DNA from 4 places in the Streptomyces sp. WZ-12 genome. Region 3 is predicted to be linked to each of the others. Evidence: riboswitches for the same ligand, from Rfam matches in the RefSeq annotation. Region 3 holds a riboswitch; each other region holds the start of a gene.

Region 1 (4,391 bases), 510 kb from region 3:
AAGGCCCAGGGACCCGACCTCGTCCACGAGGCCGAGCGGGGCGGCGGGTTCCTCGACCTGCGCGGCCGGCACGCCGTGCGGACCGCCTTCCGTGATCTGGCCGCCCGCCTCGGCACGGCGATGACCGGCGCACTGGTCCAACCGATGGCGGAACGCGGCGCCGAACTCCTCGCCGGCGTCGTCCAGGACGAGGTCTTCGGCGCCCTGGTCGTCTTCGGCCCCGGCGGCACCACCAGCGAACTGCTCGCCGACCACGCCGCCCGCCTCGCCCCGCTCGCCGACACCGACGTCCATGACCTGCTCACCACGCCCCGCTGCGCTCCGCTCCTCTTCGGCCACCGCGGCGCCCCACCGGCCGATCCGGCCCCCCTCAAGGACCTGTTGGTCCGCCTCTCCCAGATGGCCGGCGACCTCCCCGAACTGGCCGAGGTCGAGTGCAACCCGGTGATCGCCCGCCCCGACGGCTGCACCGTCGTCGACGCACGCGTCCGCCTCCTGCCGCGCCGGTCGACCGACCCCTATCTACGCCGCCTCCCGTGAAGGCGGACGGTGAGTCTTTGAACGCGCCTCGCGGGGAGGGGAGTTGACGCGTTGACTGGCGGAAGGGGTGTGCGGGTGAGCTGCGCGGGCAGCTGGGCGGAGCGTGGCCGCCGGGTCGAATGGGCGCGCTGGGCGGCCGAGTTCGCCCTTGGACCTCGATCGAGCCCGATAGGCACCGGCTGTCGTGCGGCGACCGGCTTCTGATGGGAGGAGTTGAGCCGCGCACTGCCGGCCAGGCGGCCCATGCACGCGCGCCCGTCCCACCGCAATTCCCAGGCACGGCACCGTGGGGGCCGCCCCGCCGTGCGGGCACCGGTCAAGGTTGAGTCAAAGACTTGCGTACCCACGCAAGTACGAGGGTAGGATTTCAGCCGTTCGAAGAGAAGGAATCGAGGCACCTCGTTCGGTGAGGCGTCTTCGCGGACACAGGCCACTGACCCCACGACGTCGAGAGACGCCCAGGTTCAGGACAGGTCTCCCCGACCTAAGGGGTGACCCCAAGTGGCTTCCCCTGTACGGGGATTACGCCGTGGAGTGCCAAAGCTCTGACGAGTTGGGGTGAGCCAGTCATCGTGGACTGGTCCGCTCTTTGCCGTGTCCGTTTGGCGCCCGCGTGCGCCCCGGCCGGAAGGAGGCGAGAGACACCATGGACGGCCATTGCAGTAGTCCGGGCCACAGTCGGCCCCATATGCGTATGTCATCTCCGATGTCTTCTTCGACCTCCGGTACGCAGTAACAACCTCCTGCGCGAGAGCACCCTCCCCCCACGCACCCGTGCGGCCACCGGCCGTGCCGGGGCGCTGTGCTGCGCGTTCGCAGGGGGATCGCCGCTGCGTGCCCCAAACCTCCCCCGTTGGGGGACGGGAGGCTTTCATGACCAACCTGACCACCACCGCCACGCCATCGACTCCGCCGCAGTCCAGCGCGGTGCTCGACGACGCCCACATCGGAGACATCCGCGGTGCGCTTGGCACCATCAGGGTCGACGACACCGCCCCGCGCCTGGGGCTCTCCGCCAAATTCAAGACGCTGCTCGCGATCGTCGGCCCCGGCCTGATCGTGATGGTCGGCGACAACGATGCCGGCGCCTTCGCCACCTACGGCCAGGCCGGCCAGAACTACGGCACCAGCCTGCTGTGGACCCTGCTGCTGCTCGTTCCCGTCCTGTACGTCAACCAGGAGATGGTGCTCCGACTCGGCGCCGTCACCGGGGTCGGGCACGCGCGCCTGATCCTGGAGCGGTTCGGCAAGTTCTGGGGCGCGTTCTCCGTCATCGACCTGTTCCTGCTCAACGCGCTGACGCTGGTCACGGAGTTCATCGGCATCACCATGGCCGCCGACTACCTGGGCCTGCCCAAGACCGGCTCGGTGATCCTGGCCGCCGCGATCATCATCGCGTCCGCGTTCACCGGTTCCTTCCGTCGCTTCGAGCGGATCGCCGTCGCGCTGTGCATCGGGTCGCTGCTCCTGGTCCCGCTCTACTTCATGCTCCACCCCAAGGCGTCGCAGATGGCGCACGGCTTCGTCGTCCCCGTCATCCCCGGCGGCAGCGGCGAGTTGGCCACGGTCATGCTGCTGATCATCGGCATCGTGGGCACTACGGTGGCGCCCTGGCAGTTGTTCTTCCAGCAGTCCTACGTCATCGACAAGCGCATCACCCCGCGCTTCATGAAGTACGAGAAGGCCGACCTGTGGATCGGCATCGCCATCGTGATCATCGGCGCCGCCGCCATGATGGGCCTGGTCGCCGCCGCCTTCGCCGGCACCAAGGGCTTCGGCAACTTCACCGACACCGCGGGCCTGATCACCGGCATCGAGGCCAAGGCCGGAAAGGTGGCAGGCGTCCTCTTCGCCATCGCCCTGCTGGACGCGGCGATCATCGGCGCCTTCGCCGTCTCCCTGTCCACCGCCTACGCGATCGGCGACGTGTTCGGGATGAAGCACTCCCTGCACCGGGGCATCAAGGGAGCCAAGGGCTTCTACGCCGTCTACGCCGGCCTGGTCGCCGCGGCCGCCACCATCGTGCTGATCCCCGGCTCCCCGCTCGGCCTGCTCACCCAGGGCGTGCAGACCCTCGCCGGCGTGCTCCTGCCCTCCGCCACGGTCTTCCTGCTGCTGCTCTGCAACGACAAGCAGGTCCTCGGACCATGGGTGAACGGGCCCAAGACCAACGCCTTCACCGCGGCGGTCGTCGGCGTCCTGGTGTCACTGTCGATCATCCTGACCGCCTCGGTGCTCTTCCCCGACATCAGCGCGAGCATGATCCTCGACATCATGGCCGGCTGCGGCGTCGCCGGGGTACTGGCCGCCGGCTACGCCTTCACCCGCCGGCGCACCGCCACCAAGGAAGACCCGATCGACCGCACCGGCCGCGAGTCATGGCGCATGCCGCCGCTCGTCACGCTGACCCGACCCGCCATGTCCACCGGCCGCAAGCTGGGCATGGGCGCCCTGCGCACCTACCTGCTGATCGCGATGGTCCTCGTCGTCATCAAGATCGTGCAGGTCGCCCTCGGCAACTGACCCACCCGCGCCGGCGCTTGACCATCCCCCGACCGGGGTGGCGGCGGGACCCCTCCCCACCCGCCGCCACCCCCCACCGCCCCCTCACGGAGGAGGGAGGCCCTCATGCGCCTTCTCCCGCACCTCACCAAGCTCACCGCACCGGCCCGCCGGCGGCACCACGCCACCGACGACCGACCCGCCCCGCACACCACCCACCACTCTTGCCCACACCTCCAGTTGACCCTGCACGACGGCACCGAGCGGGACTACCTGCTCGACAGCCCCAACACCTGCCCCAGCCCCACGGGGCCGTGCGCCAGGTACGAACCGCGCATCCACCTTGCCTACCTCCTCGCCCAGCAAGGCCACGACGCCCACTGGCTCGCCCACTACGCCGACCTGCCGCTATCCGCGGCCGAGCGCATCACCGCCGCCGCCACCACACCCCCGGGCAGATAGGGCCGACACAGCGAGGCGGTCGGCGACGCGGGCTCTCCGCCCCCGCGTCGCCGACCGCCTCGCTGCCGTATCTACGCGTGTTGTCGTTCCGCCGCGTGCTCAACCGCGCCGACCGGCCCCGTCGGTGCCGGACGGGCCGCCAGGTGCCGGGCGGCGGCGAGCAGCGACGGGAGGTGCGGGTTGGTGGTGCGGTAGAGCACGCGGTGGCCGCTGCGGCGGACCCCGACCAGGCCCGCGGCCCGCAGGCGCCCGAGGTGCTGGGAGACGGCCGCGTAGGGGGCGCCGACGCATTCCGTCAGCTCCCCGACGGCGAGCTCCTGGTCATCGGCCAGCGCCTGTAGCAACCGCAGCCGGATGGGGCCGGCCACCGCCTTCAACAACGCCGTCACGGCGGTGATTTCGGCGACCGTGAGCTCCGTGGTCGTCGTGCGCGCCGGAAGAAGGACAACGTCGGACTCAGTGAGCGCACGCACCGGACAACCCCCTCTCCATGGCGGAGGTGAGGGAACGCGGATCGTCGTGCCGGTCCCGGTGCCAGTGCAGGTCGCGCACGGGCGGCATGCCGGAGAGCATGTCGACGAGTCGGTCCAGCAGGCCGGTCTCCGTGCCGTCCAGGGTGACCAACATCTGCAGGTGGGTGGTGAACACGTCGGACGGGTCGACGCGCACGGCCTCGACGCGCGCACCGGGCCGGCTCAGGGCCAGCACGCACAGCGCGCGCACCTGGGTTTCGGCACCCTGGTCGCAATGGACGTGGAGGGTGACCAGCTCGTGGGGCCGGACGGCCGTCGCCTCGGTGCCGGGGCGCTTGGTCTGCTTGAGGAGGGTACGGGGCAGGAATCGCATGACGGTGGGTATCCCTTGCATGGTCAGCGTGACGGGACGGC
Region 2 (4,391 bases), 6.8 Mb from region 3:
TTGGGCGCGCCGGTCGAACCCGAAGTGAAGATGATCCAGGCGTCGTCCTCGGGGGCCGGGGGCCGCTGCGCCCCGGTGGGCCGGGCCAGTCCGAGCGGCGGGGCGTCCGGGCCGAGGACGGCGCAGACGGCGGCCTCCCGGAAGACGGTGGCGGCCCGCTCGTCGGGGTCATCGGCGTCGACCGGTACGTATGCGGCGCCGCTGCGCAGGACGGCGAGGATCGAGAGGTACAGCTCGGCGGTTCCGGACGGCACGCGCACGCCGACCCGGTCACCGGGGCCGATCCCTTGCTGCCGGAGCTGTCGCGCGCGTCGTTCGATCTCGCTACACAGGTCGTGGTAGGTGATCGCCTCGGCGCCGGTGTCCAGGGCGAGCGCCTGGGGGTGTGCGGCGGCGGTGGCGTCGAGCACGTCGAGCAGAGTCCGCGGGGCGGGGGTGCCGGCGGTGCGGTATACCGCCCGCGGAGCCGCGGGCTCTGACGGCTCGAAGGACGATTCGAGAAGGGGCGACGACATCGATATGCCTTTGTTCGGTGCCGGTGGGTGGAGACCCTCGGACATTCGCCCCTACAGATGCCGCTGACCAGGCACGGGTTCGCCGGTCGCGCACCCCAATCCAGTATTCGAACACGTTGTGAAAGCCCCGGCGGGCCACTTGGGCAGGCCGCACGGGCAAACCGACCGCGGAGCCCAACCATGACGTGGGAAAGAATTGACTCCGGGCGGAGATTGTTTTCGGGATCTTCAACGCCGTGAGACAAAACCGCAGGTCAGAGACGCATCATCGATTGGTCACGGCCCGCGCGGTCAAGGCTTCGCCAAGTATTTGCATCTTCACGCACATGTTCATCGTCTTCTCACGGCGGTCTCATCACCCCGTCATGACGTCGCCATACCCTCGCAACGCGACCTTCACACACCGGGCCGCAGCCTTTTCGCCGCCAACGACGCCTGACGGCACGTCACTTGAGGATGTTCACCGCGCGGGCCACCACGAGCACGACGGTCAGCAGCGAGACCGCCGACTGCAACAGCATCAGCAGCTTCGCCCAACGGGTCAGCGGCATCACGTCGGTCGGGCTGAACGCGGTGGCGTTGGTGAAGGACAGGTACAGGTAGTCGGCGAACTGCGGCTCCCAGTGCTCCGGGGCCAGCGCCGGCGTCGCCATCTGCGGGAAGAGGAAGTCGGGGTAGCGGCGCACCGCATGGACCCGGGCGACCGGTCCGCCGCGGTCCCACTCCCAGTACCAGAGCGCGAAGGCGAGGACGTTGGTGACCCAGATGGCGCCGCCGGTGGCCAGCAGCGCCGCGGCGTCCTCGCCCTCCGTGCCGCGCACCAGGCCGATCACCAGGTGCACCGCGGACCAGCCGTTCGCCGCGCTGATCAACGCGATCAACGCCAGCCCCGCCCACCGGTAGAGCCGGGAGGCCCGCTCGATGCGGACCGGGTCGGCCGCCACCAGGACGAGCAGCAGCACCGTCTCCAGCCCCGGCAGCAGCCACCCCGGATGGATCGCCAGCCGCGCCGGCAGCCGCCACTGGAGCACCACCGCCACCAGCACCGCCAGCGTCGACGGCCAGCGGGGTTCGCCGCGGGTGACCCGTCGCCAGGCCGGCCGCAGCCGCCGCCCGGCCTCGTCCCACCCCGCCACCGCCGGCGCCAACAGCGCCTCGATGAGGTCCAGTCGCTCGGCCGGGGTGCCGCGGTCGCCCGCCTCGTCGGGCCGGGGGTGCTCGGACATGCGGATCATGCTCACCCGGGAGCCGGGCGGTGTCCAGCGGCTCGGCCGGGGCGGCGGGATCCAAAGGTGGCCGCTTGGTTAAGAGTCGGTCAAAAACTTGCACTTCCGCGCAAGTACCTCCGCCGGCAGGTCTAAGCTCCTAGAGGTTTTGACAGCGGTCACCTCGTTCGGTGAGGCGTCGTCACGGACACAGGCCACTGATCCCACCCGTCGAGAGACGCTCCGGATCAGGACAGGTCTCCCCGGCCCAAGGGGTGACCCCAGGTGGCTGCCCCGCACGGGGCTACGCCGTGACGTGCCAAAGCTCTGACGAGTGGGGGTGAACCAGTCGACGGCGACTGGTCCGCTCCTTACCGGATCGACGACGGCGCACCCAGGCGCCCCGACCGGAAGGAGGCGAGAGACATGGAATGCAGTAGTCCGGGCCATCAACGGCCCCTGCTCCGCCTGCCCTCGCATTCTTCCGGCACGCGGTAACCACCTTCCCTGCGCGGCATCCCGCCGCATCACGCCCCGTACGGCCCGCCGCCGGCACGGGAGGTCGTGCTGCGCGCCCGCGCAGGGAGGATGGCTGCAGCGTGCCCCCAACTCCGCCCCTTCAAGGGGCACTTGGGAGGTAGCCATGACCGAGACCACCATCCGCCCCACGGCCCCCGCCGCGCCCCCGACGGCGCCGCCCACCGCCGTCCTCGACGACGCGCACATCGGCGACATCCGCGGCGCGCTCGGCACCATCCGGCACGACGACACCGCCCCGCGCCGGGGCCTGTCCGCCAAGCTCAAGACCCTGTTGGCGATCGTCGGCCCGGGCCTGATCGTGATGGTCGGCGACAACGACGCCGGCGCCTTCGCCACCTACGGCCAGGCCGGCCAGAACTACGGCACGCATCTGCTGTGGACCCTGCTCCTGTTGGTGCCGGTGCTCTACGTCAACCAGGAGATGGTGCTCCGGCTCGGCGCCGTCACCGGGGTCGGGCACGCCCGGCTCATCCTGGAGCGGTTCGGGAAGTTCTGGGGCGCGTTCTCGGTCATCGACCTCTTCCTGCTCAACGCCCTCACCCTGGTCACGGAGTTCATCGGCATCACGCTGGCCGCCGGCTACCTGGGCCTGCCGAAGGTCGGCGCGGTGGTGCTGGCCGCCGCCGTGATCATCGCCTCCGCCTTCACCGGATCGTTCCGGCGGTTCGAGCGGATCGCCATCGGACTGTGCGCGGCCTCGCTGCTGCTCGTCCCGCTCTACTTCATGGTCCACCCGTCCACCGGTCAGATGGCCCACGACTTCGTCGTCCCCCATCTCCCCGGCGGCGCCGGCCAGTTGTCCACCGTGATGCTGCTGATCATCGGCATCGTCGGCACCACCGTCGCCCCCTGGCAGCTCTTCTTCCAGCAGTCCTACGTCATCGACAAGCGCATCACGCCGCGCTTCATGTCGTACGAGAAGGCCGACCTGTGGATCGGCATCGCCATCGTGGTGATCGGCGGCGCCGCCCTGATGGGGTGCACGGCCGCCGCCTTCGCCGGCACCCACGGCGTCGGCGCGTTCACCGACACCGCCGGCATCGCGCACGGCCTGGCCGCGCACGCCGGCAAACTGGCCGGGGTCCTCTTCGCCATCGCCCTGCTCGACGCCTCGATCATCGGCGCCTTCGCCGTCTCCCTGTCCACCGCCTACGCCATCGGCGATGTCTTCGGCATCAAGCACTCCCTGCACCGCGGCATCGGCGGCGCCAAGGGCTTCTACGCCGTCTACGCCGGGCTGGTCGCCGCGGCCGCCGCGATCGTGCTGATCCCCGGCTCCCCGCTCGGCCTGCTCACCGAGGGCGTGCAGACGCTGGCCGGGGTGCTGCTGCCGTCCGCGTCGGTCTTCCTGCTCCTGCTGTGCAACGACCGCACGGTGCTCGGCCCGTGGGTCAACGGCCGCCGCACCAACGCCTTCACGGCCGCCGTCGTCGGCGTCCTGGTCACCCTCTCGGTCATCCTCACCGCCGCCGTGCTCTTCCCGGACATCGGCGCCTCCGCCATCCTCGGCATCATGGCCGGCTGCGGCGCGGCCGGGGTGCTGGCGCTGGGGTACGCGGAGCTGCGGCGCCGCCGCAAGGGCTGGGCGCGCGGCGGCCGGCCGGTGGACCGCACCGGCCGCGACGACTGGCGGATGCCGCCGCTGGAGACCCTGCCCAAGCCGGTCCTCTCGACCGGCCACAAGGTCGGCCTGACCGCCCTGCGGACCTATCTGCTGGTCGCGATGGTCCTGGTCATCATCAAGGTCGTCGAAGTGGCCCTCGGCCACTGACCGTTCGGCCGCCGTCACCCCTGCCCGCCACACCCCACCAGCCCCAAAGGAGGCGCTGCCATGCACTCCCTGTCCCTCGTCGACTTCGTGATCCGGCTCGCCACCGGCGTGGCCTGCGGAGCGCTCATCGGTGTCGAGCGCCAGTGGCGGGCCCGCATGGCGGGGCTGCGCACCAACGCGCTGGTCGCCGCCGGCGCCACCCTCTTCGTCCTCTACAGCACCGCCGTCGGCGACTCCGGCAGCCCGACCAGGGTCGCCTCGTACGTCGTCTCCGGCATCGGCTTCCTCGGCGGCGGCGTGATCCTCCGCGACGGCGCGGGGGTCCGCGGGCTGAACACCGCCGCCACCCTGTGGTGCTCC
Region 3 (4,391 bases):
CGCCTGCGGCGATCGCGACTTCCGCGCGCCCTTCGCCCGCTTGTCGGCAGTGGCAGGGGCCGTTGCCGACCGCTGCTGTGCACCGGTCGGCACGGCGTCTGCCCCGTCGCTCTTACCGGGGTTCTGCTGAGTCAGCCACACGACCGCGGCGCCTGCGGCCGCCACCGGCCACTCGACCAAGCCCACCGCACCCAGGATGCCGACACCGGCATACACCGCGACCCGACGCGTCGCGGGAGACACCGAACCGACCACCTCCAAGGCCCCGTCCAAGGCCCCTTTCGCCAGGGAGGCACCGGGGACGTGGTTCACCACCGCCTGTACCGCCCCCATGGGGCCCGAGCGCTCCACCGGGCGCGACGAGGACGGGGGAGGTAAATGGGCGCTCTCGCTCACAAGATCTCCTGTTTCCGGTACGAACACGTCACCAACTCGCCGTGTTCCCTTGGCGTTTACCTACGTCGCCTACGGTCTCCGTAAACGTGCCTTGACGCTGTCCGTGCTTGACAGTGTCCGTGCGCGTTCGTGATTCTCGACATGTGCAGCACCTCGTTAGGTGAGGCGTCTGCGCGGACACAGGCCGCTGACCCCGAACGTCGAGAGACGCCCCGGGTCAGGACAGCTCGCCCCGGATTAAGGGGTGCGCCCAAGCGGCTGCCCGGCCAACGTCGGCCGGGAATACGCCGCGCAGTGCTGAAGCTGTGACGAGAGAGGTGCCTACCCGCGTCGCGGAGGCTCCTCGGCCCATGTCCGGCACCCACGGGTGCCCAGGCCGCGAGGAGGTGAGGGGCTTGAGTCCCTGGCATAGTCCGGACCCCGTTTTTCCCAGGCCGACCCGCCCGTCACCGCCCGGCCGCCGCTGACGCCGCTCACCCCCCTCCACACGCCGCCCCTGCCCGCGAGGCGCTGAGGCACGGCGCGTGGTTGCTTCCTGCCGGTGTGCGCGGCCGGGCCCGTTCCCCCTCGGAGCCTGCTGTGCGCATTCACCTGACATGGCCCAACCTGGCCGCTACCGGCCTCACCCTCGCCGTACCCGACATCACCCCCGACGCGCTACGCCCCCTGCTGCGGCGGGCGTTGGCCCATGCCGGGCCCGTCGTGTCCAGTGCCGCCGACGCGGCGGGTGCGGGCCCCCTCGCCCGTCTGATGCTCCCGCTCGCCGTCTGCGTGGTGCAGCAGGCGCTCGCAGGCCCCGCGCACACTCCGGAACGCGCCCCCGGTGGCGGCTCACCCCAGGGGGCACAGTCTTAACCCCCGCACCTTCGCCAACCCCACTCCCCCGATCTCGTGCACCCTCCAGCAGCTCCTGGCGTTGTTCAGGCGAACCATGCGCCCGCGTAAGGGCGTTGACGCGGGGACAGTGCCGCGCCAACACCGATGCTCCGACGATCGGTCGCCCGGAGTCCCCACGGCAGACCGCATGGCGCGATGTCGGCCCAACTTCCCGCTGAGGCCGGCGCGTAGAAACACTAAAGATGCGCCGCCGTATACCCCGACGGCGTCAACTTAACCAATTCTTCTCGCCGTTCCGACGCACGTAGCGACTGCCGGAGTCGCGGCCGCATGCGCCTTCACATCAAATCGCGGCCCCACAGCGGCGATTCATCGAACACGCAACGCAAAGGCCGGAGCCCACCCACATCACAACAGAGCAAAAAGTAAGACAACCCTCCGATGACTTTCAGAGAATGGCGCGGAGCGCCGCCTTGCGCCCCATGTCGCACACACCGTGCCGGGCCGCACACGCCGTGTCGAAGCGTCCCCAACGGCGCTCCCGCAAGCGAGGTTTGAGGAGTAATTTGTGCCGGCTGAACACGCCGATCATGCCGATACCGAAGCCGCGAGCCGAAACTCGCTGAAAGTTGAAGAAATAACCGTCACCAACCCTGATGTGACGAGAAGGGCGATTGGCGCAGCGGCGATCGGAAACGTCACCGAGTGGTTCGACTTCGGTGTCTTCGCCAACCTGACCCCCGTGCTCACCGCGGTCTTCTTCACCGGCGCGGGTCAGACCATCGGCACGATCGGCACCCTCGGCCTGTTCGCCGTCGCCTTCCTGGTGCGCCCGATCGGCGGCATGTTCTTCGGCCCGCTCGGCGACCGCATCGGCCGCACCAAGGTCCTCTCCATCACCGTCATCATGATGGCCATCGGCACCTTCGCCATCGCCTTCATCCCCGGTTACGAGACCATGGGACCGGCCGCTCCCCTGCTGATGTTGCTCGCGCGGCTGATCCAGGGATTCTCCACCGGTGGTGAGTACGGCGGGGCGATGACCTTCATCGCCGAATACGCCCCCGACAAGAAGCGCGGATTCCTGGGCAGTTGGCTGGAGTTCGGCACCCTGACCGGCTATCTGTTCGGTGGAGTGGCCGGCCTGGTCATCCAACTGCCCGGCGTGATGTCCCACGAGGCCCTGCTCTCCTGGGGTTGGCGCATACCGTTCCTCATCTCCGGCCCCATCGGCGTCATCGGTCTCTACCTCCGCCTGAAATTGGAGGACACTCCGGCCTTCCAGGCGGTGGTCGCGGAGACCAAGGGCCGCGAGGGCAACCAGACCCTGAAGGAGATCCGCAGGATCTTCACCAACTACTGGCGGCCGATGCTGGTCTGTATGGGCCTGGTGCTGGTCTTCAACGTGGTCAACTACATGCTCACCACGTACATGTTGGAGTACATCGCCAAGTTCGCCCCCTCGGTGAGCGCCACCTGGGCACAGATCCTGGAGATCTCCGTCCTGGCCTTGGGCATGGTGCTCATCACCTTCGTCGGCCGGCTCTCCGACCGCATCGGCCGCAAGCCGGTGATGTACTTCGGCTGCGGCATGCTGATCCTGCTCGGCGTGCCCTCGGTGCTCCTGATCCAACAGAACACGCTGACCTCCGTCTTGCTCGGTCTGGCCCTGATGTCGTTGATGCTGCTCTGCTTCAACAGCACCGTCCCCTCCGCGCTGCCCGCACTGTTCCCGACCGAGATCCGGTACGGCGGCCTGTCGATCGGCTTCAACCTCTCGGTCTCGCTGTTCGGTGGCACCACCGCCGTCATCAACGCCCTCCTGGTGGAGGCCACCGGAGACGTCAACGTGCCCGGCTACTACCTGATGGCCGCCGGCGCGATAGGCGCCGTCGCCTGCTACTTCGCGGCGGAGTCCGCCCGCCGTCCCCTGCCCGGCTCCGCCCCCGCGGTGGAATCCGTGGAGGAGGCCCGCGAGTTGGCCCGCACGGGACTCCCCGCACGCTGAACCAGCGCTCCCTCCCGGCCCGGGGCCACGCCACAGCCGCCGTCTGACGCTTCGGCGGTGGGCTCCGGGCCCTTCCATGCCAACCAGCAACGAGCGGCTTCGCCCGGCATCCGTAGCACGCCCGACGGCGTTACACCCGAAGCCGCCCGACGTCATCCGTCCGCGGCCGAACGACGCCGTGGCCGCCCTGACACCCCCGTCCTTCACCACAAGCCCTCGCGTGACTCGGCCGCGCTGGTCGTCGTTAGCACCGGTGATGTCTGAGCGACTGCCCGCCGAAGGTCCCCCCGTTGCGGTCATCGGCGCCGGCCCCAGCGGCCTGGCCACCGCTGCCATGCTCGCCCGCCTCCGCGTACCGGTAGTCGTCCTGGAACGCGGCGACCACGCCGGCACGAGTTGGGCCGATCGCTACGACCATCTACGGCTGCACACCACACGGGGCTCGTCGGGACTTCCCGGACTCAAGTTGCCCAAACAAGGCGGCACTTGGACGGGCCGGGACGAGTATGTGCGGTACCTGGAGCGGTACCGCGCCCTGCACCGCCTTGACGTGCGAACCGGGACCGCCGTCCACCGCATCGAGCGCTCTTCGTTCCCCGGCACACGGTGGCGCGTCCACACCTCCTCCGGCCCCCTCCCGGTCCGGGCCGTGGTCGTGGCGACCGGACGCAGTCACACGCCCCACCTCCCCAACTGGCCCGGCCGCGACGGGTTCACCGGCACGTTCCTGCACTCCGCCGAGTACCGCAACCCCGCCCCCTACCGCGGGCGATCCGTCCTGGTGGTGGGCGCCGGCAACAGCGGTACGGAGATCGCGGCCCTGCTCGCCCAGCACGCAACCGAATGGGTATGGATCGCGGTACGCACTCCACCCAACATCCTCCCCCGCAGCTCCAGCCGTTGGCATCTGCTCGGGCGGGTGACGGAGCACCTCCCCCTCGCCTGGCGCGACCGCTCCGCCCTCCTGACGCAGCGCTACGCGCTGCCGAACATGGCCTCGTTCGGCATCCCCCGGCCCCGCACCGGACCCTTCGTCCGCAATGCGCGCGAGGGCGTGAATCCCGTGCTGGACCACGGTTTCGTGGCGGCGGTACGGTCGGGACTGGTGGAGCCGGTCGCCGCGGTCGCCGCCTTCGACGGCCCCCGCGCG
Region 4 (4,391 bases), 7.3 Mb from region 3:
GAGACCGACGACGAGTTGGAGCAGGAAGACCTGCCCCGCGACGCTCTGCGGGCGTCGTTCGGTCAGTGACCGTACCGTTGCGCGCCGATATCGGCCGGACCCTGCGGCCATGCTGCTATTTCTAACACTCCCGGGGCAGGGCTGCCCATGGATGCGCGGCGATCCGTTACGGAACGTGATCGAGGGGGCGGCTTGCGCACTCCCCGGCGTTGGTGCGGGATGGCGTCTCGACCGAGGAGCGCGGGTCCGGGCGGTCGGGCCTGATGGGTGGGAGTAGCGGGAGGGACCGGTGGATGGTGTCTGGTGGGCGCAGCCGCGGGCACCGTCTGGGGCTTCCCGTTCGCGGAGTCCGCGGCGCCGTCCAACTCGGCCCGAGCGGCGCGCAGTTGCCCTGTTCGTCACCCCAACCGCTGGGTGGCCGTGCCGGGTTCGCCGACGCGTCCGCCGTCAAGGTTCGGTCAAGTAGTTGCGTCCATGTGCAAGTAGACCGGTATGCTGCTGGGCATTCGAGGAAATCGAAGGCACCTCGTTCGGTGAGGCGTCTGCACGGACACAGGCCACTGACCCCACGACGTCGAGAGACGCCCAGGTTCAGGACAGGTCTCCCCGGGTTAAGGGGTGACCCCAAGTGGCTGCCCCGGCAAGGGGATTACGCCGTGGAGTGCCAAAGCTCTGACGAGTAGGGGTGAGCCGGCCCGTGCGCCGGTCCGCTCCTTGCCGTGCCCGTGATGGCGCCCCGGGCGCCCCGGCCGGGAGGAGGCGAGGGACATGGACGGCCATTGCAGTAGTCCGGGCCACAGTTGGCCCCGCACCCGTATGTCCTCGTTGACCTCCGGCACGCGGTAACACCCCTCCTCTCCACGCCCGCTTCCGCCCGTCCGCGGCCCCACCGGCACGGCTCCCCGCCGTCCCGGCACCCGGGCTGCCCACTCGCGGAACGGTGCCGCCGCGTGCCCCCGAACCTCCCCCGGACGGGGGACCGGGAGGCCGTCATGACCGAACTGTCCACCACCGCACCGCCCACCCCGACGCCGTCCTCCGCGGTCCTCGACGACGCGCACACCGGCGACATCCGGGGCGCGCTCGGCACCATCCGGCAGGGCGACACCGCCCCGCGCCGGGGCCTGTCCGCCAAGCTCAAGACCCTGTTGGCGATCGTCGGCCCGGGCCTGATCGTGATGGTCGGCGACAACGACGCCGGCGCCTTCGGCACCTACACACAGGCCGGCCAGAACTACGGCACCAGCCTGCTGTGGACCCTGCTGCTGCTCGTCCCCGTGCTCTACGTCAACCAGGAGATGGTGCTCCGGCTCGGCGCCGTCACCGGGGTCGGGCACGCCCGGCTCATCCTGGAGCGGTTCGGGAAGTTCTGGGGCGCGTTCTCGGTCATCGACCTCTTCCTGCTCAACGCCCTCACCCTCGTCACCGAGTTCATCGGCATCACCCTCGCGGTCGGCTACCTCGGGCTGCCGAAGGTGCCGAGCGTGCTGGTGGCGGCGGCGATCGTGGTGATGGCCGCGTCGACCGGCTCGTTCCGCCGGTTCGAGCGCACCGCGATAGCCCTGTGCGCGGGGTCGCTGCTGCTGGTGCCGATCTACTTCATCGTGCACCCGCCGGCGGCGCAGATGGCGCACGACTTCGTCGTCCCGGGCCTGCCGCACCACTCCCAACTGTCGGACGTGATGCTGCTGATCATCGCCATCGTGGGGACCACCGTCGCCCCCTGGCAGCTCTTCTTCCAGCAGTCCTACGTCATCGACAAGCGCATCACCCCGCGCTTCATGCGCTACGAGAAGGCCGACCTGTGGATCGGCATCGCCGTCGTGGTCGTCGGCGCCGCCGCGATGATGGGGTTCTGCGCGGCCGCGTTCGCCGGGCACGGCGAGTTCGGCAACTTCACCGACGCCGAGGACGTGGCCGCCGGCCTGACGAAGTACGCCGGCCGGACCGCCGGCGTGCTGTTCGCCATCGCCCTGCTGGACGCCTCCATCATCGGCGCCTCGGCCGTCTCGCTCTCCACCGCCTACGCCATCGGCGACGTGCTGGGCCTGAAGCACTCGCTGCACCGCGGCGTGCGCAGCGCCAAGGGCTTCTACGCGGTCTTCGCCGGGCTCATCCTGGCCGCCGCGGTCATCGTGGTCATCCCCGGCTCCCCGCTCGGGCTGCTCACCGAGGGCGTGCAGACCCTCGCCGGGGTGCTGCTGCCCTCCGCCTCGGTCTTCCTGCTGCTGCTCTGCAACGACAAGGCCGTGCTCGGACCGTGGGTCAACGGGCGGGCGATGAACGTCTTCACGTCCTTCGTCGTCGCCGTCCTGGTCGCCCTCTCCATCATCCTGACCGCCGCCGTGCTGTTCCCGCACATCAGCTCGGACGCGATCCTCGACATCATGGGCGTCTGCGGCGTCGCCGGCATCCTCGCCCTCGGCTACGCCGAGGCTCGCCGGCGCCGCAAGGGCTGGGCACTGGCCGCGCGCGTGGACCGCACGGGCAAGGAGGAGTGGCGGATGCCGCCGCTCGACCACCTGCCCACGCCGATCATCTCCACCGGCCGCAAGGTGGGCCTCACCGCCCTGCGGGCCTATCTGCTGGCCGCGATGGTCCTGGTCGCCGTCCGCATCGTGCAACTCGCCCTGGGGCACTGAGCGTTGTCACGCGCGTAGTCCGGGATGGCGTGTCCGCCGTTTCACCGTCCCGGGGCCGGCCAGTCACCCGCACTCCTGCCGGCCGGCAAGCCCACACCGCACCGAACAGAGAGGGGAGGGCAGCAGTCATGCGCCTCCTGAACCAACTGAACCAACTGGACCGACTCCCGCGTCCCCGTACCGGTTCCGATCGGCGCCGCGATCGGCAGGCCGTCCCCGACCACCGCTGCCCGCGGGTCCGACTGGCCCTGCACGACGGGGCCGAGCGCACCTACCTGTTGGAAACGCCGGACAACTGCACGCTCTGCCCGGGCCCGCAGACGTCCTACGAGCCGCGGGTCCACCTGGCCTACCTCCTCGCCCGGCAGGGCCACGATGCCCACTGGTTGGCCGACTTCGCCGATCTTCCGCTCCCCGCGGCCGATCGCCTCACCGAGGCGGCGGCCACGCCGCGGGGTCGCGCCTGACGTTGCGGGAGCACGGGGCCGGTCCCTGAGCCGGCCCCCAGGGGCCCGGCTCGCGGATCCAGACAACTCCCTTACGGCTTAAGCAACTTGCCCCTCTCCTCTTCCCTCCTTTCCCTTCCCCTTTTCCGCCATCCGCACGGAGGCGAGTGCGCCATGTCCGTTCTGTCCGTGATCCACATCCGTCCGCTGCGCTCGCCCGCGGCCCCGACCGCCCCGTCCGCCCACGCCGTCAGGACCGTCCTGCGCGGTGTCGTCGAGCGGCTCGCCCGAGGTGCCGTCGACAGCCCCGTCCTGCACGTGTTGGAGCCGCCGGCCACTCGGCGGCCGTCGGCGGACCGCACCCGCCGGCGCCCGCGCGCCCACTGGCGCTCCGTCGCCGACCCCGATGGCCGTCGTCGACTGGAAGCCCACTGGCGGCCCGAGGCGTGACCGCGACCCACCAGACACCCCCTCCCCAACCGTCGCCCGGAAGGTCAGAAACCGCCATGTGCCTGCGTTACGCACGCCTCCACCATGCCCACGGGAACTGCAGGTTCGGGATACCGGACGCCGGACCCCCGCAGGCCCCGGACCGCGGGTCCGTCGCCGCCGGCGCGGGCCCCGCCCCCAGCGGGCCGCGCCACCGGGTGGCCGGCCTGATGGTGGACACCGAACAGCGCACCGCCCGCGCGGGCGGGCGCGATCTCGTCCTGACCTTCATGGAGTTCGAGCTGCTGGCCCATCTCGTCGCGCACCCCCGGCGGGTGCACTCCCGGCGTCACCTGCTGACGACGCTGTGGGGGCACACGGCGGTCAGCGGCACCCGCACCGTCGACGTCCACGTGGCCCGGTTGCGGCGCAAGCTGGGGCCCGGCTACCAGGCGATCATCAGGACCGTGCGGCAGGTCGGCTACGCCCTCGACCCGACGGCGGTCCCCGCCACCCGCAGTGACGTGCTCGGCCCGGGCGGCGCGGCATGAGGCTGCTGCCCCGTGGCCAGGTGCCCGCGCCCCGGCCCTGGCCGGCGTCGGGCCGGGCTCCCCGTCCCGGAACGCCCCGGTGGCCCGGCGGAGTTGCGCGGCCCGCTCCGGCCGGTGCGGGGCGCATTCGGTTCGTGCCGTCCGGCGGCGCCAGTCGTTAGACTCCCTTCATGGATGCGCAAGCCCCACCCGATGCCGACCCGAGATTCGAGCAGGCCGTTGCCGTGTTGAAGGCAGTGGCCGACACCACGCGTTTCCAGGTGCTCTGGGCGCTGACGCAACGCGAGCACGCCGTGGGGCAGTTGGCCGAGCTGGTCGGCGCG

The links. A riboswitch is a leader RNA that binds a small molecule or an ion and turns the genes downstream of it on or off. The one in region 3 is predicted to bind magnesium.
Region 1: another riboswitch for magnesium. It lies ahead of PV796_RS39380 (NRAMP family divalent metal transporter); the one in region 3 lies ahead of PV796_RS37085 (hypothetical protein).
Region 2: another riboswitch for magnesium. It lies ahead of PV796_RS07025 (NRAMP family divalent metal transporter); the one in region 3 lies ahead of PV796_RS37085 (hypothetical protein).
Region 4: another riboswitch for magnesium. It lies ahead of PV796_RS04525 (NRAMP family divalent metal transporter); the one in region 3 lies ahead of PV796_RS37085 (hypothetical protein).

What each region holds. Positions count from the first base shown of each region.
Region 1 is NZ_CP118574.1:8,963,095-8,967,485, forward strand. Features, by position in the region: gene PV796_RS39375 (bifunctional acetate--CoA ligase family protein/GNAT family N-acetyltransferase) at 1-540, shown strand, start outside; M-box (ykoK) riboswitch at 932-1,105, shown strand; gene PV796_RS39380 (NRAMP family divalent metal transporter) at 1,414-3,063, shown strand; gene PV796_RS39385 (hypothetical protein) at 3,169-3,504, shown strand; gene PV796_RS39390 (ArsR/SmtB family transcription factor) at 3,576-3,977, opposite strand; gene PV796_RS39395 (hypothetical protein) at 3,961-4,350, opposite strand.
Region 2 is NZ_CP118574.1:1,643,333-1,647,723, forward strand. Features, by position in the region: gene pls (epsilon-poly-L-lysine synthase Pls) at 1-515, opposite strand, end outside; gene PV796_RS07020 (hypothetical protein) at 962-1,741, opposite strand; M-box (ykoK) riboswitch at 1,897-2,067, shown strand; gene PV796_RS07025 (NRAMP family divalent metal transporter) at 2,364-4,031, shown strand; gene PV796_RS07030 (MgtC/SapB family protein) at 4,092-4,391, shown strand, end outside.
Region 3 is NZ_CP118574.1:8,450,903-8,455,293, reverse strand. Features, by position in the region: gene PV796_RS37090 (hypothetical protein) at 1-396, opposite strand, end outside; M-box (ykoK) riboswitch at 542-720, shown strand; gene PV796_RS37085 (hypothetical protein) at 976-1,251, shown strand; gene PV796_RS37080 (MFS transporter) at 1,892-3,241, shown strand; gene PV796_RS37075 (flavin-containing monooxygenase) at 3,498-4,391, shown strand, end outside.
Region 4 is NZ_CP118574.1:1,107,576-1,111,966, reverse strand. Features, by position in the region: gene PV796_RS04530 (SpoIIE family protein phosphatase) at 1-111, opposite strand, end outside; M-box (ykoK) riboswitch at 519-692, shown strand; gene PV796_RS04525 (NRAMP family divalent metal transporter) at 993-2,642, shown strand; gene PV796_RS04520 (hypothetical protein) at 2,771-3,109, shown strand; gene PV796_RS04515 (hypothetical protein) at 3,263-3,538, shown strand; gene PV796_RS04510 (winged helix-turn-helix domain-containing protein) at 3,595-4,068, shown strand; gene PV796_RS04505 (ArsR/SmtB family transcription factor) at 4,239-4,391, shown strand, end outside.